4 regions of the Erwinia sp. E_sp_B01_1 genome follow, and region 3 is predicted to be linked to each of the others. Evidence: predicted binding sites of a transcription regulator. Region 3 holds the regulator's gene; each other region holds the start of a gene.
What was found. The regulator PurR, encoded in region 3, represses purine synthesis genes. The targets are predictions, from matches to a motif close to CANGCAAACGTTTGCNTG.
Positions count from the first base shown of each region.

Region 1 (3,130 bases), 2.4 Mb from region 3:
TCTCTGCCGAATTCCGTGGATGTCAAGGCCAGGTAAGGTTCTTCGCGTTGCATCGAATTAAACCACATGCTCCACCGCTTGTGCGGGCCCCCGTCAATTCATTTGAGTTTTAACCTTGCGGCCGTACTCCCCAGGCGGTCGACTTAACGCGTTAGCTCCGGAAGCCACGCCTCAAGGGCACAACCTCCAAGTCGACATCGTTTACGGCGTGGACTACCAGGGTATCTAATCCTGTTTGCTCCCCACGCTTTCGCACCTGAGCGTCAGTCTTTGTCCAGGGGGCCGCCTTCGCCACCGGTATTCCTCCAGATCTCTACGCATTTCACCGCTACACCTGGAATTCTACCCCCCTCTACAAGACTCTAGCCTGCCAGTTTCAAATGCAGTTCCCAGGTTAAGCCCGGGGATTTCACATCTGACTTGACAGACCGCCTGCGTGCGCTTTACGCCCAGTAATTCCGATTAACGCTTGCACCCTCCGTATTACCGCGGCTGCTGGCACGGAGTTAGCCGGTGCTTCTTTTGCGGGTAACGTCAATCGACAAGGTTATTAACCTTATCGCCTTCCTCCCCGCTGAAAGTACTTTACAACCCGAAGGCCTTCTTCATACACGCGGCATGGCTGCATCAGGCTTGCGCCCATTGTGCAATATTCCCCACTGCTGCCTCCCGTAGGAGTCTGGACCGTGTCTCAGTTCCAGTGTGGCTGGTCATCCTCTCAGACCAGCTAGGGATCGTCGCCTAGGTGAGCCATTACCCCACCTACTAGCTAATCCCATCTGGGCACATCCGATGGCGTGAGGCCCGAAGGTCCCCCACTTTGGTCCGAAGACGTTATGCGGTATTAGCTACCGTTTCCAGTAGTTATCCCCCTCCATCAGGCAGTTTCCCAGACATTACTCACCCGTCCGCCACTCGTCACCCAAGAGCAAGCTCTCTGTGCTACCGTTCGACTTGCATGTGTTAGGCCTGCCGCCAGCGTTCAATCTGAGCCATGATCAAACTCTTCAATTAAAAGTTCGATTTGCTGCAACAAGTGCAGCGATGCTCAAGTGTAAAACGTCATAATGAATTTCATTATGTGTTCACTCTTAAGGCTTGATATTTTTTTGCGTCCAAAGACGCTGATATCAATCCTGCGAGTGCCCACACAGATTGTCTGATAAATTGTTAAAGAGCGGTGCGGTAAGCGCCTTGGCGACTTACTGCGAGGTGGCGTATACTACGCTATCCTCCTTCAGAGTCAACGTCTTTTTCAGAAGTTTTTCTCCGGCGGTTCAGCTTCCTGAACCTCTCAACCCGGTGACTGTTAAGCCGTTGTTCCGTGTTGATGGATGCGCATTATAGGGAGTTCTGAAGCCCTGACAACCCCTAAATTGCGATAAATAGCGCGTTCGCTGCAATCCCCAGCAAAAGGGCTGTTTATACGCAGTTATCAACAACGTTATCCACAAATTACCCCCTCCGTTAAATTAGACAAGCGCCACGCAAACGTTTTCGCTACAATGCCCCCGCAAAATATTTGCCTCTGTTAAGGGCGTTACCTGAGGCCGAATCCATTCTTCTTCTATATAGAGAAAGAAAATGGCTAAGCTTGAGGTAACGATCTTATCTATGCGAACCAAAGCCAAGGGATACTCCTCATGCAACAACCTCGTCCTGTACGCCGCGCTCTTCTCAGCGTGTCTGACAAAGCTGGCATCCTCGAATTTGCTCAGGCGCTCTCTCAGCGCGGTGTCGAACTGCTCTCTACGGGTGGCACGGCAAGCCTGCTGGCGAAAGCTGGCCTTCCTGTTACCGAAGTCTCTGACTACACCGGTTTCCCGGAAATGATGGATGGACGCGTCAAAACTCTGCACCCGAAAGTGCACGGCGGCATTTTAGGACGCCGTGGTCAGGACGATGCCATCATGCAGGAGCACAGCATCTCCCCTATCGACATGGTGGTCGTTAACCTTTATCCGTTTGCTGAAACGGTTGCCCGTGAAGGTTGCTCTCTGGAAGATGCCGTTGAGAATATTGATATCGGCGGACCGACCATGGTGCGCTCAGCGGCCAAGAACCACAAAGACGTCGCTATCGTAGTCAAGAGCAGTGATTACCAGGCGATCATCGCTGAGCTGGATGCCAACGAAAACTCGCTGACGCTGGAGACCCGTTTCGACCTGGCTATTAAAGCTTTCGAACACACGGCCGCTTACGACAGCATGATTGCCAACTACTTCGGCAGTCTGGTTCCAGCCTATCACGGCGAAACCACACAACCTTCCGGTCGCTTCCCTCGCACGTTGAACCTGAACTTCATTAAGAAGCAGGATATGCGCTACGGTGAAAACAGCCATCAGGATGCTGCCTTCTATATAGAAGAGAATGTCTCTGAAGCTTCTGTTGCCACTGCACAGCAGGTTCAGGGCAAGGCGCTCTCTTACAACAACATCGCCGATACGGATGCTGCGCTGGAGTGCGTGAAAGAGTTCACCGAGGCTGCCTGTGTGATCGTCAAGCATGCTAACCCTTGTGGCGTAGCCGTAGGCGGTTCAATTCTGGATGCTTACGAGCGTGCTTATAAAACGGATCCAACCTCGGCCTTTGGCGGCATCATCGCCTTCAACCGTGAACTGGACGAAGCCACCGCGCAGGCCATCATCAGCCGCCAGTTTGTGGAAGTGATTATCGCGCCTTCAGCCAGCGAAGCCGCGCTGAAGATTACCGCTGCAAAACAGAATGTTCGCGTGCTGACCTGTGGTCAGTGGCAGCAGCGTCAGAAAGGCCTGGATTTCAAACGCGTCAACGGTGGCCTGCTGGTGCAGGACCGCGATCTTGGCATGGTAGATGAAAGCCAGCTGCGTGTTGTCAGCAAGCGCCAGCCTACTGAACAGGAACTGCGTGATGCGCTGTTCTGTTGGAAAGTGGCTAAGTTCGTTAAATCCAATGCGATCGTTTATGCCCGCGAGAATATGACTATCGGCATAGGTGCAGGCCAGATGAGCCGCGTCTACTCCGCAAAAATTGCCGGGATTAAAGCCGGTGATGAAGGACTGGAAGTGAAAGGCTCCGCCATGGCTTCTGATGCCTTCTTCCCGTTCCGTGACGGTATTGATGCTGCTGCAGCAGTCGGAGTGAGCTGCGT
Region 1 covers NZ_CP142208.1:4,469,710-4,472,839, forward strand. Annotated here, with positions in the region: rRNA gene VRC33_RS20735 (16S ribosomal RNA) at 1-1,014, opposite strand, end outside; gene purH (bifunctional phosphoribosylaminoimidazolecarboxamide formyltransferase/IMP cyclohydrolase) at 1,644-3,130, shown strand, end outside.
Region 1: a site for PurR is predicted at 1,485-1,502, ahead of purH (bifunctional phosphoribosylaminoimidazolecarboxamide formyltransferase/IMP cyclohydrolase). Genes of this name have one in related genera too.

Region 2 (3,130 bases), 1.5 Mb from region 3:
GCTCCAGACCAATGACCGCAACTATCGCCCCCATTGCCGCCGGAGGAAACATCACATCCAGCCAGCCGGTTCCGGCTTTTTTGACGATCAACGCCACCAGACAAAACAGCACGCCGCACAAAATAAATCCGCCCAGCGCCACTTCATACCCCAGCGGCAGCAGCAGCAGCACCGGTGAGATAAACGCAAAGCTCGATCCCAGATAAGCCGGGATTTTTCCCTTACAGATAAAGAGATAGAGCAAGGTACCCAGACCGTTAAACAGCAGCACGGTGGCCGGATTGATATGGAACAGGATCGGTACCAGTACCGTGGCGCCAAACATCGCGAACAGGTGCTGGAAGCTGAGGGGAATGGTTTGCAGCAGCGGTGGCCGCTCGCTGACGCCAATTGCACGACGAGTCATAGTGATACCCTTTGTTTTACCCAATAAAAAGCCGACTCTGCGGTCGGCTTGGAAATTATCTTTTAGCTATTTGGTACCAAAAATCTTATCGCCTGCGTCGCCCAGGCCTGGAATGATATAGCCCTTCTCGTTCAGTCCCTGATCCACTGACGCGGTATACAGCTCAACATCCGGGTGTGCTTTCTCCAGCGCCGCGAGGCCTTCTGGGGCGGCAACCAGCACCAGCACTTTGATACTGGTGCAGCCCGCTTTTTTCAGCAGGTCGATGGTGGCGATCATGGAACCGCCGGTTGCCAGCATCGGGTCAACAACCAGTGCCATACGCTCTTCAATGTTGGAGACCAGCTTCTGGAAATAAGGCACCGGCTCCAGCGTTTCTTCATCGCGGTAGACGCCCACAACGCTGATACGGGCGCTGGGAACATGTTCAAGCACCCCTTCCATCATGCCAAGACCTGCACGCAGGATCGGCACCACGGTAATTTTTTTGCCTTTGATTTGCTCGATCTCAACCGGGCCATTCCAGCCTTCGATAGTGACCGTTTCGGTGGCTAAATCAGAGGTGGCTTCATAAGTCAGCAGACTTCCCACTTCTGAGGCGAGTTCACGAAAACGTTTGGTGCTTACGTCATGTTCACGCATCAGACCCAGTTTATGTTTGACCAGCGGGTGTTTGACTTCCACGATCTTCATTGTTGTACTCCCGGAGTGTTAAGCTGCAAAAAAAATCGCGAGATTATAGCGCCATTTACGCGCTGCGCCATATGACTTAATGCAACTTCTGCCAATTCCTTCGCGCTCTGTTAAGAATTGGCTAAAATTCAGATATCCGCAACGCGTCGAAGATGGCACTCGCAAACGTTTGCCTGCGCTGTTAGAATTGCCGCGCTTTATTTTCCAACCACCAACCGCAAACCGCGTGGGGATTCGCAGTGACCGACAAAACCTCTCTCAGCTATAAAGACGCCGGCGTAGATATCGATGCTGGTAATGCTTTAGTCGATCGTATTAAAGGCGTAGTGAAAAAGACCCGTCGCCCGGAAGTCATGGGTGGGCTGGGCGGTTTCGGTGCCCTTTGTGCACTGCCGCAAAAATACCGCGAACCGATTCTGGTTTCCGGCACTGACGGCGTCGGCACCAAGCTGCGTCTGGCGATGGACCTTAAACGCCACGATTCCATCGGAATCGATCTGGTCGCGATGTGCGTGAATGATTTGGTGGTTTCGGGAGCCGAACCCCTGTTCTTCCTGGATTACTATGCCACCGGCAAACTGGATGTGGAGATCGCAGCCAGTGTGATCACCGGGATTGCTGAAGGCTGTTCACAGTCAGGCTGTGCATTGGTAGGCGGCGAGACCGCTGAAATGCCGGGCATGTATCATGGCGAAGATTACGACGTGGCTGGCTTCTGTGTCGGCGTGGTCGAAAAATCAGAAATTATCGACGGCAGCAAAGTTCAGGACGGCGACGTGCTGATTGCTCTCGGTTCCAGCGGCCCGCACTCCAACGGCTATTCGCTGGTGCGTAAGATTCTGGAACACAGCAACACCGATCCGGAAACCACTCAGCTGGAAGGCAAGCCTCTGGCCGATCATCTGCTGGCCCCAACCCGCATCTACGTGAAGAACATCCTGAGCCTGATTGAACAGGTTGATGTTCATGCTGTTGCTCACCTGACCGGCGGCGGCTTCTGGGAAAATATCCCACGCGTGCTGCCTGACAACACCCAGGCGGTGATTGATGAGTCAAGCTGGCAGTGGCCTGCTGTGTTTGGCTGGATGCAGGAAGCGGGCAACGTGAGCCGCTTTGAGATGTACCGCACCTTTAACTGTGGCGTAGGCATGTTGATTGCCCTGAGCGCAGAAGAAGCGGACAAAGCGGTGCAGTTGATGACCGATGCGGGCGAGAAAGCCTGGAAAATCGGGGTGATCAAGGCTTCCGATTCTGAAGAACGTGTGGTCATTAACGCATGAAACGGCTAGTCGTGCTGGTATCCGGCCAGGGGAGCAATCTTCAGGCAATCCTGGATGGCTGTCAGCAGGGCCAGATCCACGGCAGCGTGGCTGCCGTGTTCAGCAACAAATCGGAAGCTTACGGTCTGACGCGAGCGCGTGAGGCCGGGGTGCCTGCCCATGCGCTGGCGGCCTCTCAGTTTGCCGATCGTGAGGCGTTTGATAATCAGCTGATGCTGGAAATCGACGCTTATGCACCCGATCTGGTAGTGCTGGCCGGTTATATGCGCATTCTCAGTCCGCAGTTTGTTCAGCACTATGCCGGACGAATGCTGAATATCCACCCCTCCCTGCTGCCTAAATATCCCGGATTGCATACGCATCGCCAGGCCATTGAGAACGGTGATGAAGAGCACGGAACATCGGTGCATTTTGTCACTGAACAGTTGGATGGCGGCCCGGTGATCCTTCAGGCGAAGGTGCCGGTTTTTGCTGGCGATACTGAGGATGAGGTAAATGCACGCGTTCAGCATCAGGAACACGCCATTTATCCGTTGGTGGTGAGCTGGTTTGTTGAGGGTCGTCTGGAGATGAAGGATGACGCAGCCTGGCTGGATGGCGAGAAGTTACCGCTGGAAGGTCACGCGTTCGACTGACCGGACAGGTGCGCGAAGCTGAATATCAAAAGGGGCGAAAGCCCCTTTTTGCCGGGCAGAATTCAGAAAACTCAGCCGTAGCGCCCGGTAATATAATCCTCGGTACGACGCTGGCG
Region 2 covers NZ_CP142208.1:3,574,316-3,577,445, forward strand. Annotated here, with positions in the region: gene uraA (uracil permease) at 1-406, opposite strand, end outside; gene upp (uracil phosphoribosyltransferase) at 473-1,099, opposite strand; gene purM (phosphoribosylformylglycinamidine cyclo-ligase) at 1,339-2,379, shown strand; gene purN (phosphoribosylglycinamide formyltransferase) at 2,376-3,014, shown strand; gene pstB (phosphate ABC transporter ATP-binding protein PstB) at 3,086-3,130, opposite strand, start outside.
Region 2: a site for PurR is predicted at 1,258-1,275, ahead of purM (phosphoribosylformylglycinamidine cyclo-ligase). Genes of this name have one in related genera too.

Region 3 (3,130 bases):
GCTGAGCTGCATCGCGTGCCTTCAGCCATCAGTTATACCGTCCGGCAACTGGAAGAGTGGCTGGCCGTTCCGCTGTTTGAGCGCCGTCACCGGGATGTGGTATTAACCGCAGCCGGCGCGGTGTTCATCCAGGAGGGGCGAAGTGTTATCAAAAAAATGCTCGCCACCCGCCGTCAGTGTCAGCAGGTCGCCAACGGCTGGCGGGGGCAGATAAATATCGCCGTGGATCGCATAGTTAAGCCCCGGCGCACACGGCAGTTAGTGGTCGATTTTTACCGCCATTTTCCGGACATGGAGCTGCATCTTTCTGCGGAGGTGTTTAATGGTGTCTGGGATGCGCTGGCAGATGGCCGTGTGGATGTCGCTATTGGTGCCACTCAGGCTATTCCGGTGGGTGGACGTTTTGCCTTTCGCAATATGGGCGCGTTGAACTGGCGTTGCGTGGTGGGGGCCGGGCACCCGCTGGCTGCATTAACGGGTGAGGTCAGTGAGGAAGCTATCCGGGAATGGCCCTCGCTGGTGATTGAGGACACCTCCCGTGCCTTACCTAAAAGAACCACCTGGACGCTGGATAATCAGCGTCGTCTGGTGGTGCCGGAATGGGAAAGCGGCTTCGACTGCCTGCTGGCCGGGCTTTGCGTGGGGATGGTCCCGGGTCATTTCGCACGCCCCCTGTTACAAAGCGGCGCGCTGCATGAGTTAACGCTTGAGACGGCGTTTCCCGACAGTCCCTGTTGCGTAAGCTGGTCTGAACAACAGGCCTCGCCCGCATTGAGCTGGCTGCTGGACTACCTGGGTGAAAGCGACACCTTAAACAGTGAATGGCTGCGCGAGGATAATTCAGCAGGCGACAGCGTCGGTTAGCGTCGATAGTCCAGGAAGGGGCCATCTGCTACTGAACGGCGTTCAATCAATGATGGATGAACCTCTATGGTCTGCGGATCTTCGCGCTTGCTGGTGATACGGTCCAGCAACATATCAAAAGCCGTTTCGCCCAGGCGTTCTTTAGGCTGATGGACGGTGGTCAATGCCGGTGTGAAATAGCGGGCGTTGCGCACATTGTCATAACCGATCACGGAAATGTCCTGGGGCACGCGTAAGCCCAGCTCATCTGCAGCACAAATCGCGCCCATTGCCATGACGTCGCCACCACAAAATACTGCCGTGGGGCGCTGCTTCTGCGATAAAATTTTCTGCATGGCCTGATAACCGGACTCAGGTTCAAAATCTCCCTGAACCAGCCACTCCGGGCGCAAAGTTATGCCTGCTTCTGACAAAGCCTTCAGAAAACCAGCATGGCGACCCCCGCCCGTATTGCGTTCCAACTGGCCAGGGATCACGCCAATATCACGGTGCCCGCGGTCAATCAGGTAACGCCCGGCCAGATAGCCACCCTGAAAAGCGTTATCCAGAACGGTATCGGTGAAGTCGCCACGGGATTCACCCCAGTCCATGACGACCATCGGTATATTGCGATGCTCTTCCAGCATCCTGATCAGAGGTTCAGGATATTCGGAACACATCACCAGCAGGCCATCCACACGCTTCTGCGCCATCATGGAGAGATAGGCCTGCTGCTTTTGCAGTTCGTTATGCGCATTGCCCAGGATCAACGTATAGCCTTTGGCAAAACAACGATTCTCTATGGCTTCAATAATTTCAGCAAAATAGGGCGCTTCGCTGGACGTTGCCAGCAGCCCGATAGTTTTAGTGTGATTCACTTTGAGACTGCGGGCCACGGCGCTGGGTGAATAGTGAAGCGCCTTGATTGCGGCCCATACTGCTTCACGTGTCTCTTCTGCGACGAAACGCGTCTTGTTAATAACATGCGATACGGTGGTGGTAGACACGCCTGCCTGTCTGGCCACATCTTTTATCGTTGCCATGAAATAGCTACTCCTGCGCTTATCTTAACTTGATGATAAGTCTGTTGTTAATCGTTTGCCTGGTAAGGATGAAAATCTGACGTCATACGACGTTTTTTTGATGCTTACGGAGACGTCAGAAAGGAAAGGGGATTGCCTGCCGACCGCGGAACGCCACAAGGCGCGGGCCGTTGCGCAACAAAAAAAGGATTCTAACAAGGCTGAGCAGAGAAAACGAGATTTTTACTGACAAGTATGGGAAAATCAATGACACCATTAATTGTAGGGTTATTCAGGAGCACATATGGACACCGATCTGAAGTTATCGTTAATGACCACGCTGGGAGCACTGCTGGTCATTATTGCTTTCAGCTTTACCGCCGTTATGCATTAAACCTTCAGGGGCCGATTGCCCGGCCCTTGTTTTCAGCGCTTAACGAATCGTTTTTGGCGTCATCACCCGGCGGGCACCAATGTAGTGACGCTGCCAGTAATCTTCGCCCAGCGCGCTGACCTGAATATCTTTGCCCGTACGCGGAGACTGGATAAACTTCCCACCGCCCAGATAGACACCAACATGATCTGCCGTGCCCCGGCCATTGATGCGGAAGAAGACCAGATCGCCTTTTTCCAGTTCATCCCGTTTGATGTTAGCGGCATCACGCAGGTGATACATCTCGTTCGCCGTTCGCGGGATTTTAAACTTCACTAAATCTTTATAGGCATACCAGACCAGCCCACTGCAATCAAAACCGGTTTTAGGTGAAGTCCCACCCCACTGATAAGGTTTACCCAACTGGCCCATCAGCTTGGTCATCGCCGTTTCGCGTGCTTTCTGGTAGCGGGCACGGTGAGCTTTGCTCAATTTAAGCGGGGCAGAAAGCGAGCCTGCGGTCAGCTCTTCAGATTTTTTAATTATTTTGCCACGACGCCCGTAGCGTTTTTTCTCATCGTGCAGCGCAGTTTTCTTTTTATATTTGCCGGCGGTGAGGGTAGTTGTCTGCTGAGGGGCTTTCTTTTTAAGCCGGGGCTTATTAGCGGTAACGTCGCGGGGTTTCTTGCTGGTGGACTCTTTAACTTTTTTGGTAGCGCTGGTTTTTACCGTCCGGCGTTTACGTCGCTCATCTTCGCGGGCAGGGGTGGCGGCATCTGCTTTATGGTGATTTGCATTAACAGGCGCATGTGGCGATGCGTGCGCCATGTTAAAAAACAGCTGGGCAAAGGCCAGCATGAAAAGCGTGATGAGTAAACGCATCGTTACCATT
Region 3 covers NZ_CP142208.1:2,048,918-2,052,047, forward strand. Annotated here, with positions in the region: gene punR (DNA-binding transcriptional activator PunR) at 1-864, shown strand, start outside; gene purR (HTH-type transcriptional repressor PurR) at 861-1,886, opposite strand; gene VRC33_RS09890 (YnhF family membrane protein) at 2,170-2,259, shown strand; gene VRC33_RS09895 (C40 family peptidase) at 2,299-3,120, opposite strand.

Region 4 (3,130 bases), 1.7 Mb from region 3:
CAGGCCGGGCAACGCTATGTGATTCAGGCCAATCTGCAACTGCCGGATCGCCCTGACTGCCCCGGTTACTCTTTCCCCTGGATCGGCGGTGAAGCCACGCATATTGTCATTCCCAATGAGGTGATGGAGCAGAATTGCCTGCTGGCTTATAAGGGTGAGACCTATTTTGAAGGCTCGCTGGTTGAACCGCTTTCCTGCGTGATTGGCGCTTTTAATGCGAATTACCATCTTCAGGAGGGTAGCTATAACCACAAAATGGGGATCCGCCCACAGGGACGCACCCTGATCCTTGGCGGGACTGGTCCAATGGGATTACTGGCGACAGATTACGCCCTTCATGGTCCCGTCAATCCCGCCCTGCTGGTTGTCACCGATAACCATGACGAAAAGCTCAATTACGCGCGTCTGCACTATCCTTCCGGGCCTCAGACGAAGATTCATTACCTGAACAAACTGGAGGCCTCTGATGAAAATCTGATGGCATTGAGCGATGGTGAAGGCTATGACGATATTTTTGTGTTTGTTCCGAATGAAGCGCTGGTGACCCAGGCTTCCTCGCTGCTTGCCCCGGATGGCTGTGTCAATTTCTTTGCCGGCCCCCAGAACAGGCAGTTCAGCGCGCCCATCAATTTCTATGACGTGCATTACTCTTTCACCCACTATGTTGGCACTTCTGGTGGCAATACAGAGGATATGCTCAACGCCGTGAAGCTGATTGAGGAGAAAAAAGTTCAGGCTGCAAAGGTAGTGACGCATATTCTCGGGCTGAACGCAGCAGGTGAAGCCACCCTTGATCTTCCGGCCATCGTAGGCGGTAAAAAACTGGTTTACACCGGTAAAAATCTGCCGCTGACTTCGTTGAAAAAAATTGAAAATCCTGAACTGCGCGCCATCCTGGACCGCCATCAGGGATTATGGTCAGCCGAGGCCGAGCAATATTTGTTAAAGCATGCTGAGGCTATCGACGCCTGATGTAACCCGCTTTTAACCGGGACGCTTATAAAATCGGCCCCTGTCAGGGGGCCTGAATCATAAGTTTCCCTTATCACACTCACCCCCAACCGGAAGACATAATCATGGCCAGATGGAGGGGACTGTCATGCCATCAGGCTTTAAATCGCGAGGCAAACGATTACTCCCCCAATAATGTCCATTGCAGCCTGCCTGCCGGTCAAAAACCCTGCACTGGAATTATTTTGTGATGCACATCACACTTTAATTAAAGTGAAATGAAACAGAGTTTGACAAGTGTGAGCAATCTCTATTTCCTTAAGCCCGGATAGCGGCACACTGCCGCAGCATTCAATACGGGTGTTTTTTGCTGTGAATACAGCCACCCTTCTCCTGGCTGTCGACGACTTAACAAGACCATCGCAGTGGCTGCAGAAAATGGTCATTAAGCATGTGGTAATATAATGAAATATAAAATTCTGATGGCTGGCGCACTTGCGGCGCTCTCTTATAGTGTCTCTTCAACGGCGGCTACTGATGCACCGGAATACGTTTCCGACTGGTGGCACCAGAGCGTTAACGTGGTGGGCAGCACCCACACCCGTTTCGGACCTCAGTTCAATAATGACGTCTATCTCGAATACGAAGCCTTTGCTAAAAAAGACTGGTTCGATTTCTACGGCTACCTGGATGCCACCAACTTCTTTGGCGTGGGCAACTCCAACGCCAACGGTATTTTCGATCACGGCTCCCCGCTGTTTATGGAGATCGAACCCCGCTTCTCCATCGACAAGCTGACCAATACCGATTTGAGCTTTGGTCCGTTCAAAGAGTGGTACTTCGCGAACAACTATATCTACGATATGGGTCACAACAGTGATAACCGTCAGAACACCTGGTATATGGGTCTGGGCACCGATATCGATACGCATTCTGATATCGGACTCTCGCTGAACGTTTATGCCAAATACCAGTGGGAAAACTACGGCGCAGCCAATGAAAACAGCTGGGATGGTTACCGCTTCAAGGTGAAATACTTCGTGCCTATTACCACCCTGTGGGGCGGTAATCTGGGCTATGTTGGTTTCACTAACTTTGACTGGGGTTCCGACCTGCGTGATAAGTCTGATGCATCCCGTACCAGCAACTCTATCGCCTCCAGCCATATCCTCTCTCTGGGCTATGATCACTGGCACTACTCGGTTGTGGCGCGTTATTTCCACAACGGCGGACAGTGGGCCGATGGCCAGGAGCTGAACTTTGGTAACGGTCCGTTTGAAGTGAAATCGACCGGCTGGGGTTACTACCTGGTGGTGGGTTACAACTTCTGATGCGTTGAACGCGCTCTCTCAACGCCAGCGCCTTAAACAGCGCTGGCGTTGTTGTTTCTGCCCCTGAATCGCAGCGTCCGGGACTATATTACCCGCGCGCGCCTACCGGATTCATGATGGTATGCACTCTTTCCGGCTCGATGTTATACATCCCACCGTTGAAAGGATCGACAAGCAGCCAGCCAGGGAAGCCGCCCAGTGGAATATTCCCCAGGATGTACCAGAGGTTTGGCCTCTCTTCCAGCGGAATGGTCTGCGGCACGTAGCCTGCCCGCTCCAGCATCAGTCGGTACTTTTTCTTACCGAAATAGCTGCCATCCGATTTCAGCAGAGAAACCGTTTGCGGCGTCACGCCTTCTGCCACTGCCCGCCCTGTTTCATCCTGCACCACAAATTTGACGCCCTGAGGCCAGGTCTGAATTGAGACGTCCTGGGCTTTGTCACCCACGATTGTGGCACAGCCACTCAGTAACCACGCTGCAGTCAGCGCCAGTAAAAGCCTTGTCATAAATGTTCCTGCCAGAGTAAATATTCAGAATAGTCTAAGCGGAGTCTGCCGGGTTTTCATTAATAACGCCCGGCGAATACGGGCGTAATAAGGGAAATTTTCAGGGGGTTATCTTGAATGCCGTTTTGCGATGGCTGAGATATCTGCAGGCGTGGTCCGGCAGCAGCCTCCAATCAGTTTTGCTCCGGCAGCCTGCCAGGCGGAGAGATTGTCGGTTAGCGTGCAGCCAGAGGCATCACTGTGCCAGGTTTTGCTGGTGGCGTCGTACTGCTCGCCTGAGTTTGGGTAAACCACCAGCGGCTTGCTGGTCAGGGCGGAGAGCGCCTGAAGAGCCGCAGTG
Region 4 covers NZ_CP142208.1:3,712,403-3,715,532, forward strand. Annotated here, with positions in the region: gene sorE (L-sorbose 1-phosphate reductase) at 1-972, shown strand, start outside; gene VRC33_RS17350 (nucleoside-specific channel-forming protein Tsx) at 1,416-2,282, shown strand; gene VRC33_RS17355 (hypothetical protein) at 2,371-2,790, opposite strand; gene mmuM (homocysteine S-methyltransferase) at 2,899-3,130, opposite strand, start outside.
Region 4: a site for PurR is predicted at 1,122-1,139, ahead of VRC33_RS17350 (nucleoside-specific channel-forming protein Tsx). Genes of this name have one in related genera too.